2 regions of the Exiguobacterium sp. 9-2 genome follow, and region 1 is predicted to be linked to the other one. Evidence: riboswitches for the same ligand, from Rfam matches in the RefSeq annotation. Region 1 holds a riboswitch; the other holds the start of a gene.

Region 1 (6,673 bases):
CATTAAATGGTGTGACGAGTGCTGTACCTGCTCCTTTGAACATGAAGAACTCCTCCTTTTTTATGAATGAATCGACTCTTCGATCGCTTGGCGTGCAACTTGTACGGCGTTCGACGCAGCACCTTTTCGGATGTTGTCAGCTACACACCAAAGATGGAACGTGTTCGCGAGACTATCATCTTGTCGAATCCGACCGACGTAGACGTCGTCCGTCCCACTCGCATCGAGTGGCATCGGATAGCGTGTATTCGCGACATCATCGACGAGGACGACGCCGGGTGCGTTTTTAAGTGCTTCACGAATCGTTGCAACCGTCGTCGGTTGTGTAAACGTGACATTGATTGCAACCGAGTGAGAGTTCGTGACCGGAACCCGGACACACGTCGCACTGACAGGCAATGCTGGAAGATTGAAGATTTTTCTTGTTTCATCAATCATCTTCTGCTCCTCTTTCGTATAGCCGTTCTCAAGGAACACATCGATATGCGGCAAGATGTTATCGTGAATCGGATGCGGATAATTGACAGGTTCTTCTCCGCGCGCCCCACGCGCCAAGTCCTCGATCCCTTTTTGACCAGAACCCGATACTGCCTGATACGTCGTGTAATTGATCCGTTCGAATCCCAGTGACTGGAGCGGTGCTAAGGCGACGACGGATTGAATCGTCGAACAGTTCGGATTCGCAATTAAGCGATCCGTCGCTTGAATCGATTGTGGATTAACTTCTGGCACAACAAGCGGAATCGTCTCCTGCATCCGGAAGGCACTTGAGTTATCGACGACGAGTGTTCCATTTTCAGCTAGTAAAGGGGCATATTGTTCACTGATCGTTCCGCCCGCTGCGAACAGCGCGACATCGATACCGTCTTCCGTGATGTTCGGTGTCAACGCTTGAATCGTGATGTCTTCTCCTTTGAACTGTACCGTGTTCCCTGCTGAACGAGCAGAAGCATAGGCGGATAAGCGGCTGACCGGGAAATCCAGTTCTGCGAGTACTTGTAACATTTTTTGACCGACGGCGCCGGTTGCTCCAATGACGGCTACATGATACATGCTGTTTTCCTCCTTATAACTCGAACGCGTTTGCAATCGCTGCAACCGTCCGTTCGATATCTGCTTGTGCAATCGTATACGAGATACTGATTTCTGATGTCGTAACTTGATAGAACGGGATGTTCTCCGCTCGGAAGATCGCGAACAACTTTGAGGCAACACCTGTCGCATCTCGCATTCCGATTCCGACGACAGACAACTTCGCGTGCTGATCGTGGCGGTCGACCTTGACTGTCGTGAAGCGATCCATGATATCTTTCAATGCTTCGTCGAGGAACTCTTCCTCGTCGAGTGGACAAGAGAACGATAAGAAGATGTCACTGTCGAACGTCGTTTGACTGATCATGTCGATATTGACGTGACGGTTCGATAAGAGTTCGAAGATATCGGCTACTGCTGCATTCGTTTGCGGTACGTGTTTGATTGATACCGTCAAGACGTTCTTCGTCACACTGACACTCGTCACCGCTTTTTGTTCCATTGTTTCCGTCGCTTCCATGATCCATGTTCCCCTTTTCGATTCAAGTGTTTTCCCGACGAAGATGTGTACGCCGTATTTTTTTCCTAGTTCGACACTTCGCATTTCCATGACCTTCGACCCGAGGGCGCTCATTTCCATCATCTCATCATACGAGATATGTGGAATCGGTTGAGCAGTGGCATGGATTCGTGGATCAGCCGTATACACACCGTCGACATCAGTGTAGATTTCACACCGTTTATCAAGGACTGCCGCAAGAGCAACAGCCGTCGTATCCGATCCGCCTCGTCCGAGTGTCGTCACGTCACCAAGTTCGTTGACACCTTGGAATCCGGCGACGATGACAACATCGTACGTTTCGAGTTTTTGTCGTAATAGATCTCCATCGATCTGTTTGATTTTACTTTTCGTATGCACGCCCATCGTGCTGATCCCTGCTTGCGCGCCCGTTTGCGATAACGCTTTGACGCCAAGTGAGTTGAGAGCGATGCTGAGTAATGAAATCGTCTGTTCTTCTCCGATGGCAAGCAACCGATCGAGTTCTCGCCGCTCAGGGCGATCCGTGATGGCTTGCGCCTGAGCGATCAAAGAATCTGTCATCTTGCCCATCGCCGAAACGACGACGACGAGTTTTTCACCTTCGGCTGCGCGACTCTTCAAATAATTCGCAATAGACTGAATCTGTTCGACAGTCGCAACCGAGCTTCCACCAAATTTAAGTACAGTTGTCACAATCCTATCTCCTTTGTCCCGATACAGAAAAAAACGACGGGCCGGTAGGAGCGTTCCTACGGCCCGTCGTTATCACGATCGGACAAACGAAGACAAAGTCATTCGTTCTTTTACGTAAGATAGCGCTCCGAAACATCGGTTTCGGCAGTACAACGGATCTTAACCGTTGTACCAGCAAATAAGAAGAAGCATCTTCTCGTTCACTTCGGCGGACTTCCCCTTTCACATCATTCAGCATGCTTGCCTTCAAGAATGATGCTACTCATGTCATCCGCGCCTCTATCTGTCGGTTGTTAGTTACAGTTATAGCAGACATCTTTTGTTAAATCCAGTCATTTGACTGATTTTTTTCAAAATTCGTCAATTCGCAAGATGCTGTTTCGCGAGTTCGAGTTGCTCCGAAACGGCAGCAAACCCTGTACCGCCGTAGCTTGTCCGGCGTGCCACTGCTTGAACCGGATCGAGGAGCGGATAGACGTCTTCTGTGATATCAGGATGGAACGTTTGATACGTCTCGAGATTCAAGTCCTTCAGGAAACAACCGTTCTGCACACAGTAAAGGACGGCTTTCCCTACGATTTCATGCGCTTCCCGGAATGGTATGCCTTTCGTTACAAGGTAGTCGGCGAGTTCCGTTGCATTCGAGAAGTCTTGCATTGTCGCCTTCTTGAGCGCTTCGGTCTTAAACGTCGCGGATTCAATCATTCCGGTGAAGATTTGAACGGACTTGAGAACGGTATCTGCTGTATCGAAGACCCCTTCCTTATCCTCTTGCATGTCTTTGTTGTAAGCGAGTGGTAATGCCTTCATCGTCGTCAAGAAGCCCATCAGGTTGCCGTAGACGCGACCTGTTTTTCCACGAATCAATTCAGCAAAATCAGGGTTTTTCTTTTGTGGCATCATGCTTGAGCCTGTCGAGAAGGCGTCAGACAACTCGATGAAGCCGAATTCTTGCGACGCCCAGATGATGATTTCTTCACAAAAACGTGAGAGATGCATCATGACGGTCGAGGCGATTCCGAGATATTCAATGACAAAGTCGCGGTCGGAGACAGCATCGAGACTGTTCGGATAGACCGACTCAAAACCGAGCAACTCGGCAGAACGGAAACGGTCGATCGGGAACGTGGTCCCCGCGAGCGCGCCTGCCCCGAGTGGTGATTTCCGAATTCGTTTTTGATTGTCCGTCAACCGTTCGACATCACGTTCGAACATCCAGAAATAAGCGAGCAAGTGATGCGCAAGCGAGATTGGTTGTGCCCGTTGCAAATGCGTATACCCCGGCATAACCGTCTCGATATGTTGCTCAGCTTGTTCCGTAATGACCGATTGGAGCTCGCGTAATGCCGTCGTCAACGCTTCGACATGCTGCTCCATCCATAGATGTAAATCGGTTGCGACTTGATCGTTTCGGCTCCGTGCCGTATGCAGTTTCCCTGCAACTGGACCGATCTGTTCCGTCAACAAACGCTCAAGATTCATATGAATGTCTTCGTCCGCTAATGTGTAGGAATGGTCCTTTAACGTCGCTTCGAGTTGCTTTAATCCTTGCTGGATTTGTGTCCACTCATCTTGAGCGAGAATCCCTTGTTCAAATAACATCTGTGCATGTGCGAGACTGCCTTTCAAATCAACGCTTGCTAATTTTTGATCGAACGTGATTGATGCTCCGAAGGCTTCCGCTTGAGCGGAAGCACTTTCCGTAAAACGTCCACCCCAGAGTTTGGTCATTTCGTTACACCCGCCTGACGATGTACACTCGCATGCGTTGAAACGGCAAGACCGTGTAATTTGATGAAGCCTTTTGCTGCTTCATGATCGAATGCATCTTCTTTCGTGTACGTCGCAAGTTTCTCATCATAAAGCGAGACAGCCGACTGACGACCTGTAACAGTTGCATTTCCTTTGAACAGTTTAACGCGAACTTCTCCTGTAACGTCCTGTTGTGTTGCCGTCAAGAAAGCTTTCAAGCCTTTCGTCAATGGCGCATGGAAGAGACCGTTGTAGATTGTTTCTGCGTATTGTTTGCTGAGTAATGGTTTGAAATGCGCGACGTCCTTCGTCAATGTAATCGTCTCGAGTGTAGCGTGCGCTTTGAGTAAAACAGTTGCGCCTGGGCACTCATAGACTTCCCGCGATTTGATACCGACGAGACGGTTCTCGACGTGGTCGATCCGTCCGACCCCATGTGCTCCAGCGATGATGTTCAGTTCCGTAATCAGTTTCGCTAATGGATACTTCGTCCCGTTGATAGAAACTGGAACACCTGCTTCAAAGCCGATAATGACTTCTTCTGCCTGATCCGGAGCGTCTTCTGGTGCTACCGTCAACGCATATGCGTCTTGTGGTGGTTCTGTCCATGGATTTTCTAGGACGCCACATTCATTACTCCGTCCCCAAAGGTTCATGTCGATCGAGTATGGGCTGTCGAGGTTGATCGGGATTGGCACATTGTTTTCTTTCGCGTAGGCGATCTCTTCTTCCCGTGACCATTTCCATTCCCGAACCGGTGCGATGACTTCGAGTGACGGATCAAGTGCCGCGACCGAAACTTCGAACCGGACCTGGTCGTTCCCTTTTCCGGTACATCCGTGTGCGACCGCCGTCGCACCATGCTGATGTGCGACTTCGACGAGCTTTTCTGCGATCAATGGACGCGAAAGCGCTGAGATCAACGGATAGGCATTTTCGTAATGGGCGCCATATTGAAGTGCTGGCAAGACAAAGTCTTGTGCGAATTCTTCTTTGACATCGAGAACGATTGATTCGATCGCACCGACGAGGAGTGCTTTTTCCTTGATGACGGATAAATCTTTTCCTTCTCCGACATCCATGCATAAGGCAATGACATCATAGTCCTTGCTCAACCATTTGATGGCTACTGATGTATCGAGTCCCCCAGAGTACGCTAAGATTAATTTTTGTTTTGACATGTATAATTCCCTCCTGGTTTTTAATTCATTTGTCTGTATAAAAATTCATTATGAATTATATATATACATAGAAAACAAAAAAAAGAAACCCTTTTTGCAGGATTTCTTTCAAAATAACTTACATTTTCTTCTCCATCGTCCGGTGTGGAATGCCCGCATCGTCGAATTCATCGGAGACGATCGTATAACCAAGACCTTGATAAAACGGGATGGCTTGGACTTGTGCACCGAGTGTCAGCAGTTGTTTTCCTTCACGCCGCGCGACACGTTCCATCGCCTGCATCAACTCACCACCGTATCCTTTTCCTCGGGCTGTCGACAGCGTCGCCACACGCTCCACCTTCATCCGTTGGTCGTCATATGGTCGTGTGCGACCCGTTGCAACCGGTCGACTCTGTTCATCGAGGACAAGCAGATGAATCGCTGTTTCATCATGTGTATCGTATTCAAGATGACGTGGTACGCCTTGTTCCTCGACGAAGACACGCTCCCGGATCATCCGAACGGCTTGATGTTGTTCTGCTGTACGTACTTGAATGACTGTCATAACTGATATTCCTCCCGTAATCGATCGACATATGCCATCGCATCATCCCGATTCGTAAATTGTGCTTGTGCCTGAACCGCACTTCCTCCACCTCGTCCATTGAATGCTTGGACATGCGCTTTAGCGAACTTCCCGAGATGGGGTTCCCCTGGACTACTCATCAGTAACTTGTTTGTCGTCCCATTCCAGACGACGCCGACGCGTCCCGCTTCTTGGATCGCTTTAGCGAGTTGCTCGGATGCTTTGATTTCTTCATTCAGATGTTCAAACATCAGAATACCTTCTTGTTGTTCTAAAGCTTGAGCGAGCGTGAATGTTGCAAGTTGTTCCTGGGCGTGTTCGACCTGTTTCGTTAAGCGTTTCTGTTCTTCTTGTAACGCTTGAACGGCTTCTAGCATTTGAACCGGCTTGACTGACAAAGCTTGCGCCGCTTCCCTCAAGGCGTGACGTTCTGACTGAACAAGTTGGTATGCCCGTTCCTTTGCGACATAGGATAGACGAATGTTCCCACGAATCCGTTCGACCCCAGTAAAGAGAATCAACTCGAGCTGTGCCGTCGAATTGAGATGCGTCCCACCACAGGCACTATAATCAAGTGTGCCGATTTGAACGACACGAATTCGTCCTTCGACTTGTGGTGTTTTTCGTAATGGTAGACGTAGGGCTTCCTCCTCGTCATATTCAGTCGCCGTGATCGGTAATCCTTGTTCAATCACATGTCGTAATCGTCGATCCAGCTGTTCTTGTTGAATAGTTGTCCATTCAGGTGTCTCGATATCAAGCGTCGAAACCTCACTTCCCGTCCGAAAACTAAGCGTTTTGATGTTCGACTCATCGTGTAAGATCGCAGAGATGACGTGTTGTGCCGTATGTTGCGCCGCATGATCAATTCGGACTGCATCATCTATGATCCCGGTGACGTCTCCT
Region 2 (6,673 bases), 300 kb from region 1:
TAAATCCTTTGCGCCGAGCACACGCTGAATGACATATTGATTTAGTGACCAATAGAATAAATTTGCGAATAAGATTCCCGTAAATATCGAGAAGAACGGAACGGCATCGGTTGAGCTTCCGATTGCGTTCAGCTTCTCCGGTTGCACAGTTGCAATCGTCTTCATCCCTTGAAGGAGATTCCCGTCACCAAGCGCAATAAAGCCAAGTACTGGAACTAAGAATCCAACGAAGACGAGTCCGATCCCATTCAACGTATCGGAGACAGCCACCGCACGTAGTCCTCCAAAAATCGCATAAATCGCTCCGATGATCCCGACGACCCAAACGACTAACCAGAGGGACTGCGTATAGCTGAGGCCGAACAACTCAGGGACATCGAACAACTGCAAGACAGCAATCCCACCTGAGTACAGCATTGAAGGGATCGTGACACACATATATCCGAGTAAAAAGAGTAAAACTGTCATCCGACGAACCGTCTCATCATAACGGTGACTTAAGTATTCCGGTAACGTCGAGATACCAAGTCCAAGAAACTTCGGAAGTAGATAGATGGCCATGATGATCGCAGCAAAGCCCGCTGTGACTTCCCATGCCATACTTGACATGTTCCCCATAAAGGATTGCCCATTGAGCCCAATCAACTGCTCTGCTGATAAATTGGTCAGCAGTAACGAGCCGGCAATGAACACGCCACTTAGCCCTCGACCTGCTAAGAAGTACTCATCAACACCTTGTGTTTTCCCGCGCGTCAACCGGTACGATATGTAGGCAACGAGCAACATGAAAAATGCTGCAGAACCTAATGTAAAAAATAATTCAGATGTAGTCATGTATCTCCCTCCCTCTCTTTTTCAAAATTCCTATTCTCAAATATGTATTCATTGATTCCTTTTTTATACTTTTTCAAAACTATATTTTAGAAAACGTTTTCTTTTTTAGGAACAAAAAACCACCTTCTATAAATAGAAGGCGGCTAGTTGATTACGATTGACGTGGATGTTCTGGGAAGTCCATCTCTTCGTAACGAACAATCGACGTCCGGTTTTTGAATTTGTGTCCTAACCAGAAGGCAAGGAACAACGGAATTCCGACATACGTCGCGGCAATCCCGACCCAATCAATTCGATCAGCAAGGAATGCTGCATAGTTTTGACCAACGATGACAAGGAAACAAAGACCGAATGCAAACAGCGGACCGAACGGGAACGCTGGTGCCACGTAAGGTAAATCTTTCAACGAATGACCTTGTGCAAGGAATCCTTTACGGAAACGATAGTGACTGATCGCAATTCCGAGCCATGCGATGAATCCTGTCATACCTGAAGCATTGAGTAACCACAGATAGACTTGTCCACCGAACATCGATGTTAAGAAACAGAGCGCACCGATTGCTCCTGTTGCAAGCAAGGCGTTACGCGGTACCCCATTTTTCGACACTTTTGCAAAGAACTTTGGTGCATCTCCTTGACGAGCAAGTGTATACAGCATCCGTGTGGAAGCATACATACCTGAGTTACCAGCAGATAGAACAGATGTCAAGATGACGGCGTTCATGAGTGCTGCCGAGAACGCAAGACCTGCTTTTTCAAAGACGAGCGTAAACGGACTAACGGCAACGTCCGTGATGTCATTGGAAACCAAGTTCGGGCTCGTATACGGAATAAGCATACCGATGACGAAAATCGCAAGGATGTAGAAGAGTAAAATGCGCCAGAAGACTTGTTTGACTGCTTTTGGAACGTTTTTTTTCGGATTTTCCGATTCACCTGCGGCAATTCCGACTAGTTCCGTTCCTTGGAAACTGAATCCAGCAACGAGGATGATCCCGATGACGGCAGGAATACCACCGACGAACGGCGCATCCCCGAGAGCAAAGTTTTTAAAGCCAACCGGTGGCTCCGATGTAAAGACACCGAAAATCATCGCAACACCGACGACTAAGAAGACGATGACAGTGACGACTTTAATCATGGCGAACCAATATTCCGCTTCCCCAAAACCTTTAACGGAGAAGTAGTTCAAGCCGATCATGAGTAAAAGGAATAAGGCACTGAAGTAAAATCCAGGAACGTCCGGGAACCAATACGTCATAACGATTTGTGCTGCAACGAGCTCAACTGCGATCGTGACCGCCCAGTTGTACCAGTAGTTCCAACCGAGTGCAAAGCCGAATGATGGATCGACGAATTTTGTCCCGTATGTCGAGAAGGATCCGGCGACAGGCATATACGCCGCCATTTCGCCAAGACTCGTCATTAGGAAGTAGACCATCAGACCAACGATTGCATACGATAGGAGTGCACCACCTGGTCCTGCTGCTGCAACGGAAGCACCGGACGCGATGAAAAGTCCTGTTCCGATTGCCCCACCGATGGCGATCATCGACATATGACGGGCTTGTAATCCACGTTTTAATCCTTCGGCTGTCGAATCTGTTGTTTGTTTCACATCTAGTTTGTTCATTTCGTTCGCTTCTCTCTGTTTAGATTTTTTGAGAGGACACTTTTTGAATGAAAAAACAAAAAGCGCCCTCATCTTCCAGATGGAAGATGAGAACGCAACATAATAAAATGAATGCGCCTCATTCTACCGTCGTGAAAGATAGCTCTCCACAAGTAAGTGATACCCGACTTGTGACAGTATTAGACCTATTCGATCTAATCCCAATCGATCATCTTCAAAGCGATGATTGATTTCGGCAATTCTTCCTTTCAGGTCACTTCATTTGTCGCTTGACGACATCCGTAACCGTACTCTTAAGAACTGCAACCTCCATCCCACTGGTTGAGTGAGAACTGAATTAAATTAGTTATTACTACGCCATATTACACAAACCGCCACGAAATTGTCAATTGCCTTTTTTGAATCTGGGGTAGTAGATGGTAAAAATCCGATATGTTTAGTACACTAAATGATAGAAGTCCACTGAGAGAAAGGATGCTGCTTGCATGCCACAGGAACGTGATTTGCTGACTTACCGACTCGAGGAACAAATGCGTGTCATTCTTCGTACCCTGCGACGTGAACTTAATCGACTATTTGAAGGAACAGCGACCCGAAGCGAATTTTTCATCTTACGAAGTCTTTCAGAAAACGGTCCTCAGCGTCCGACACTTCTTGCGGAACAATTTGAGCTGGCGACGAGTCAAGTCACTGCTTTAACGGATAAGCTCTATAAACAAGGATATGTCACACGGACGCGTTCGACGGAAGATCGTCGCTCGATTGTCCTCGCTTTGACGGATGACGGAGAGCGTGCTTTTCGGGAACTCGAGGTCGTCCGAAGAAACTATTTACAAGATCGCTTCGGAACTTTAACAGAAGAAGAACTGGAAACGATGATTCGCGTCTTCGATAAGATTTTACTGACGATGGATGAGGATACGCTCACTTCGTCTTCATAAAAAACGGTAGATTTTCTACCGTTTTTTATGTTTTATCTAAACATTTACCTCTGTCTAACCGTTACCTAGATGAGTATACTGGAGTATATATATGGAAATCTGTTAGCTGGGGGAGTTGGGAGGATTTGTTGTCCATCATGAATCAATTCATCATTAACTTTTGTCTACTGTTCACGACGATTACTCTCTTATTCTTACCATTTCGGAATCGACCACGTATTTCGCTGAATTCCAGCTGGAGTACACGCCTCATATTGGGAACTGTCTGTGGTCTGATTGCAGTTTTGTTGATGTTCAATGGCATTCAGATCGATGTCGCCCGTGTGGATTTACGAATCATCCCAGTCGCGATCGCTATGCTATTCGGTGGTTTCCCGAGCGCCATCGTCGCCGGTATAATGATCATCGGGACACGTTACTTTTTGACACCCGTCGATCAAATGGAGGGTTTTTATCTGTCCACACTGATTATCGTCTTAATCATTACGACGATCGGAATCGTACGTCGATTCGTTCATGTCTCGACACGCCATTTTCAATTATTGGTGTCAATTGGTGTTCTCTATTCGTTACCTGCCATCTATATCCTGACAAACAGCTGGTCGACATTCTTTAAAATTTCAATCGCTTATATCTTCTTTAATCTATTGGCTGGCTTTGTTGCTTTTCGACTGCTGACGGAATTACGCCGTCACTTCGAAAACATTCAGTATCAACAAAAACTAGCGATGACGGATGCTTTGACTGGACTTGCCAATCGGCGCCGTCTCGATGATTCACTGTCACTTGTCGGTTCAACGGATCAAGGGTATTCACTTGTCTTGATTGATATCGACTTCTTCAAGCACGTCAATGATACATATGGTCATGACGCCGGGGATGATGTCCTACGTCAACTCGGCATGACACTCGCTTCCTTAACACGACCGGATGACCTCGTCGGACGGTACGGTGGTGAAGAGTTTTTGATCATTTTACCAAGCACTACAGCTAAAGAAGCTCAAAAAATCGCAGAGTTGGCTCGGATGACAGTCGCACGCAACCTGTTCCCGACGGCAGACGTACCTGATCTGCAAATCACGATTTCGCTTGGGATTGCACATTCTAGTGGTTCCCATACGTCTCTTGAAGCATTACAACAAGCAGATAAAGCGTTGTATTACTCAAAAGAAAGCGGACGAAACCGAAGTACGATTTATACGAAGGAACTTGCCTTCCGACAAGCTTGAATACGAGACACTTCCTAGCGGGATTGTCTTTTTCTATGACCTTATTCCGTTTCTTTCGGAAAACCGATGCTTTCAACCGTTCCAAAGACGATCATCCGGCTCAATTGCTCCGCCATATATGCGGATGAATATGGTCGACCGTTTCGCAACCAGGAAATCAATAATCCTAACTGTCCACCAATGACATAGTTCAGTAACAAATCCCGATCGACGAAAGTCGCATCTTCTGCGACTTGAGATCGAAAGACGAGGCGATAATTTTCTTTCAACGTATCAAGAAAACGTGAGATGAACGTTTTGATAGGACCTTGAACGAGCATCGTCTGGTAAAACAATTCGTTTTCTTCAATGTGAATGAACAAACGAGCAAAATAACGACTGACCTGTTCGACTGTCGGAAATACAGTGCCTGTACCTGTAATCCGAATCGCTTGTTCGAGCGCCATCATCTGTTCCTCAACGATTTGGTCAAGCAAATCATATTTATCTGTGTAGTGCGCATAAAAGGTCGAGCGGTTCACACCCGCCCCATCCGTCAGCATCTTGACGGTGATGCTCGAAAAGCTATTTGTCTTCAGTAAACGAAACAATTCCATCGTAATACGGTCACGTGACCGTTTTGGTCGTGGATCACGGCTCTCTTTCATGTGCATTTCACTCCTTTTCCATCATCTTTTTAAAAATGAATCCGTTATCATTTATTTTTCCAACATTTTGTCGGAAATTGTTGGTTGTTTGTTATCTAACTATCCATATAATTAACTATATTAATTACTCCTCCCCCCAGAGGAGTACTTTTTTTGAATCGATTGTACACAAGAAAGGATGCTAACACACCCATGAGTATGAAAAAATTATTAATCATTAATATCGTTACACTCATCGTTTTGATCGGTGGTGGGGTCGTCGGATACTACTATTACGATCAAGCAACAAGCTATGTCAAAACAGACAATGCGAAAATCGATGGCAAAATGATAACGATTGCTAGCCCAAGCGCTGGTAAATTAACGGACTGGTCTGCTAAAACAGGCGAATCGCTCGACAGCGGTGCAACACTTGGTCACATCATGACTGCGCAAGCTGGACAAAAACCAACAGATCTTTCTGTTTCGATGCCTGCGAAGGCAACGATCGTTCAGTCGATGGCGACAAAGAACGGCTTCGTCGCAGCCGGTACACCACTTGCCTATGGTTTTGACTTAAACGACCTTTGGGTCACAGCGAACATCGAAGAAACAGAAATCGATGAAATCAAAGTCGGACAAACCGTTGACGTGTATGTCGACAGCTATCCTGACACGACACTTTCTGGTGAAGTGGAACAGATCGGAATGACGACAGCTTCGACGTTCTCGATGATGCCTTCTTCAAACGGAAATGCGAACTACACGAAAGTCGCACAAGTCATTCCAGTTAAAGTATCACTCTCGCAAGAAAAATCACTCGACATTCGACCTGGTATGAATGTGACCGTCCGCATTCATAAGGATTAAGGAGGGACGTTCATGTCTACTACCTTCTTGTTCGGATATAGTGCGTTCACGATTCTGATCATCATCGGCGTCAACTGGATCGCCCGCCGGAATCGTCAATCCGACATCGCACTGGCCACTGACGGACCGACACTTGAGGAGTCCCTCGAGACGGAACCGACGATGACCGTGACACCACCAGTCGCAGCACCTTCAAAACAAGTATCGACTGAAAACGTCAGTATTCCGAAAGTACTGACGGTCTTACTGATTGGTATGTTCATTGCTATTTTGAACCAAACGTTGATTAATGTCGCGTTACCGGTTCTAATCAATGACTTCAACGTGTCGACGTCCACTGCCCAGTGGTTGACGACAGGTTTCATGCTCGTCAACGGGATCTTGATTCCGATCAGTGCTTTTTTAATGCGCAGTTATACGTTCCGCCAGTTGTTCCTCGCGTCGATGACACTCTTTTTCTTTGGATCAATCATCTGTTCGATGGCGATGAACTTCCCGGTCATGATGATCGGGCGTGTCGTTCAGGCGGCAGGTGCTGGT

What was found. A riboswitch is a leader RNA that binds a small molecule or an ion and turns the genes downstream of it on or off. The one in region 1 is predicted to bind lysine.
Region 2: linked by a shared signal. The riboswitch ahead of VJ374_RS01210 (amino acid permease) and the one ahead of VJ374_RS02630 (aspartate kinase) in region 1 are both predicted to bind lysine.

What each region holds. Positions count from the first base shown of each region.
Region 1 is NZ_CP142850.1:499,680-506,352, reverse strand. Features, by position in the region: gene dapA (4-hydroxy-tetrahydrodipicolinate synthase) at 1-43, opposite strand, end outside; gene VJ374_RS02635 (aspartate-semialdehyde dehydrogenase) at 61-1,053, opposite strand; gene VJ374_RS02630 (aspartate kinase) at 1,067-2,266, opposite strand; lysine riboswitch at 2,379-2,556, opposite strand; gene argH (argininosuccinate lyase) at 2,627-3,997, opposite strand; gene VJ374_RS02620 (argininosuccinate synthase) at 3,994-5,199, opposite strand; gene VJ374_RS02615 (GNAT family N-acetyltransferase) at 5,318-5,746, opposite strand; gene VJ374_RS02610 (alanyl-tRNA editing protein) at 5,743-6,673, opposite strand, start outside.
Region 2 is NZ_CP142850.1:199,556-206,228, reverse strand. Features, by position in the region: gene VJ374_RS01215 (solute:sodium symporter family transporter) at 1-834, opposite strand, end outside; gene VJ374_RS01210 (amino acid permease) at 986-2,467, opposite strand; lysine riboswitch at 2,599-2,787, opposite strand; gene VJ374_RS01205 (MarR family winged helix-turn-helix transcriptional regulator) at 2,953-3,408, shown strand; gene VJ374_RS01200 (diguanylate cyclase) at 3,546-4,637, shown strand; gene VJ374_RS01195 (TetR/AcrR family transcriptional regulator) at 4,679-5,284, opposite strand; gene VJ374_RS01190 (HlyD family secretion protein) at 5,477-6,133, shown strand; gene VJ374_RS01185 (DHA2 family efflux MFS transporter permease subunit) at 6,146-6,673, shown strand, end outside.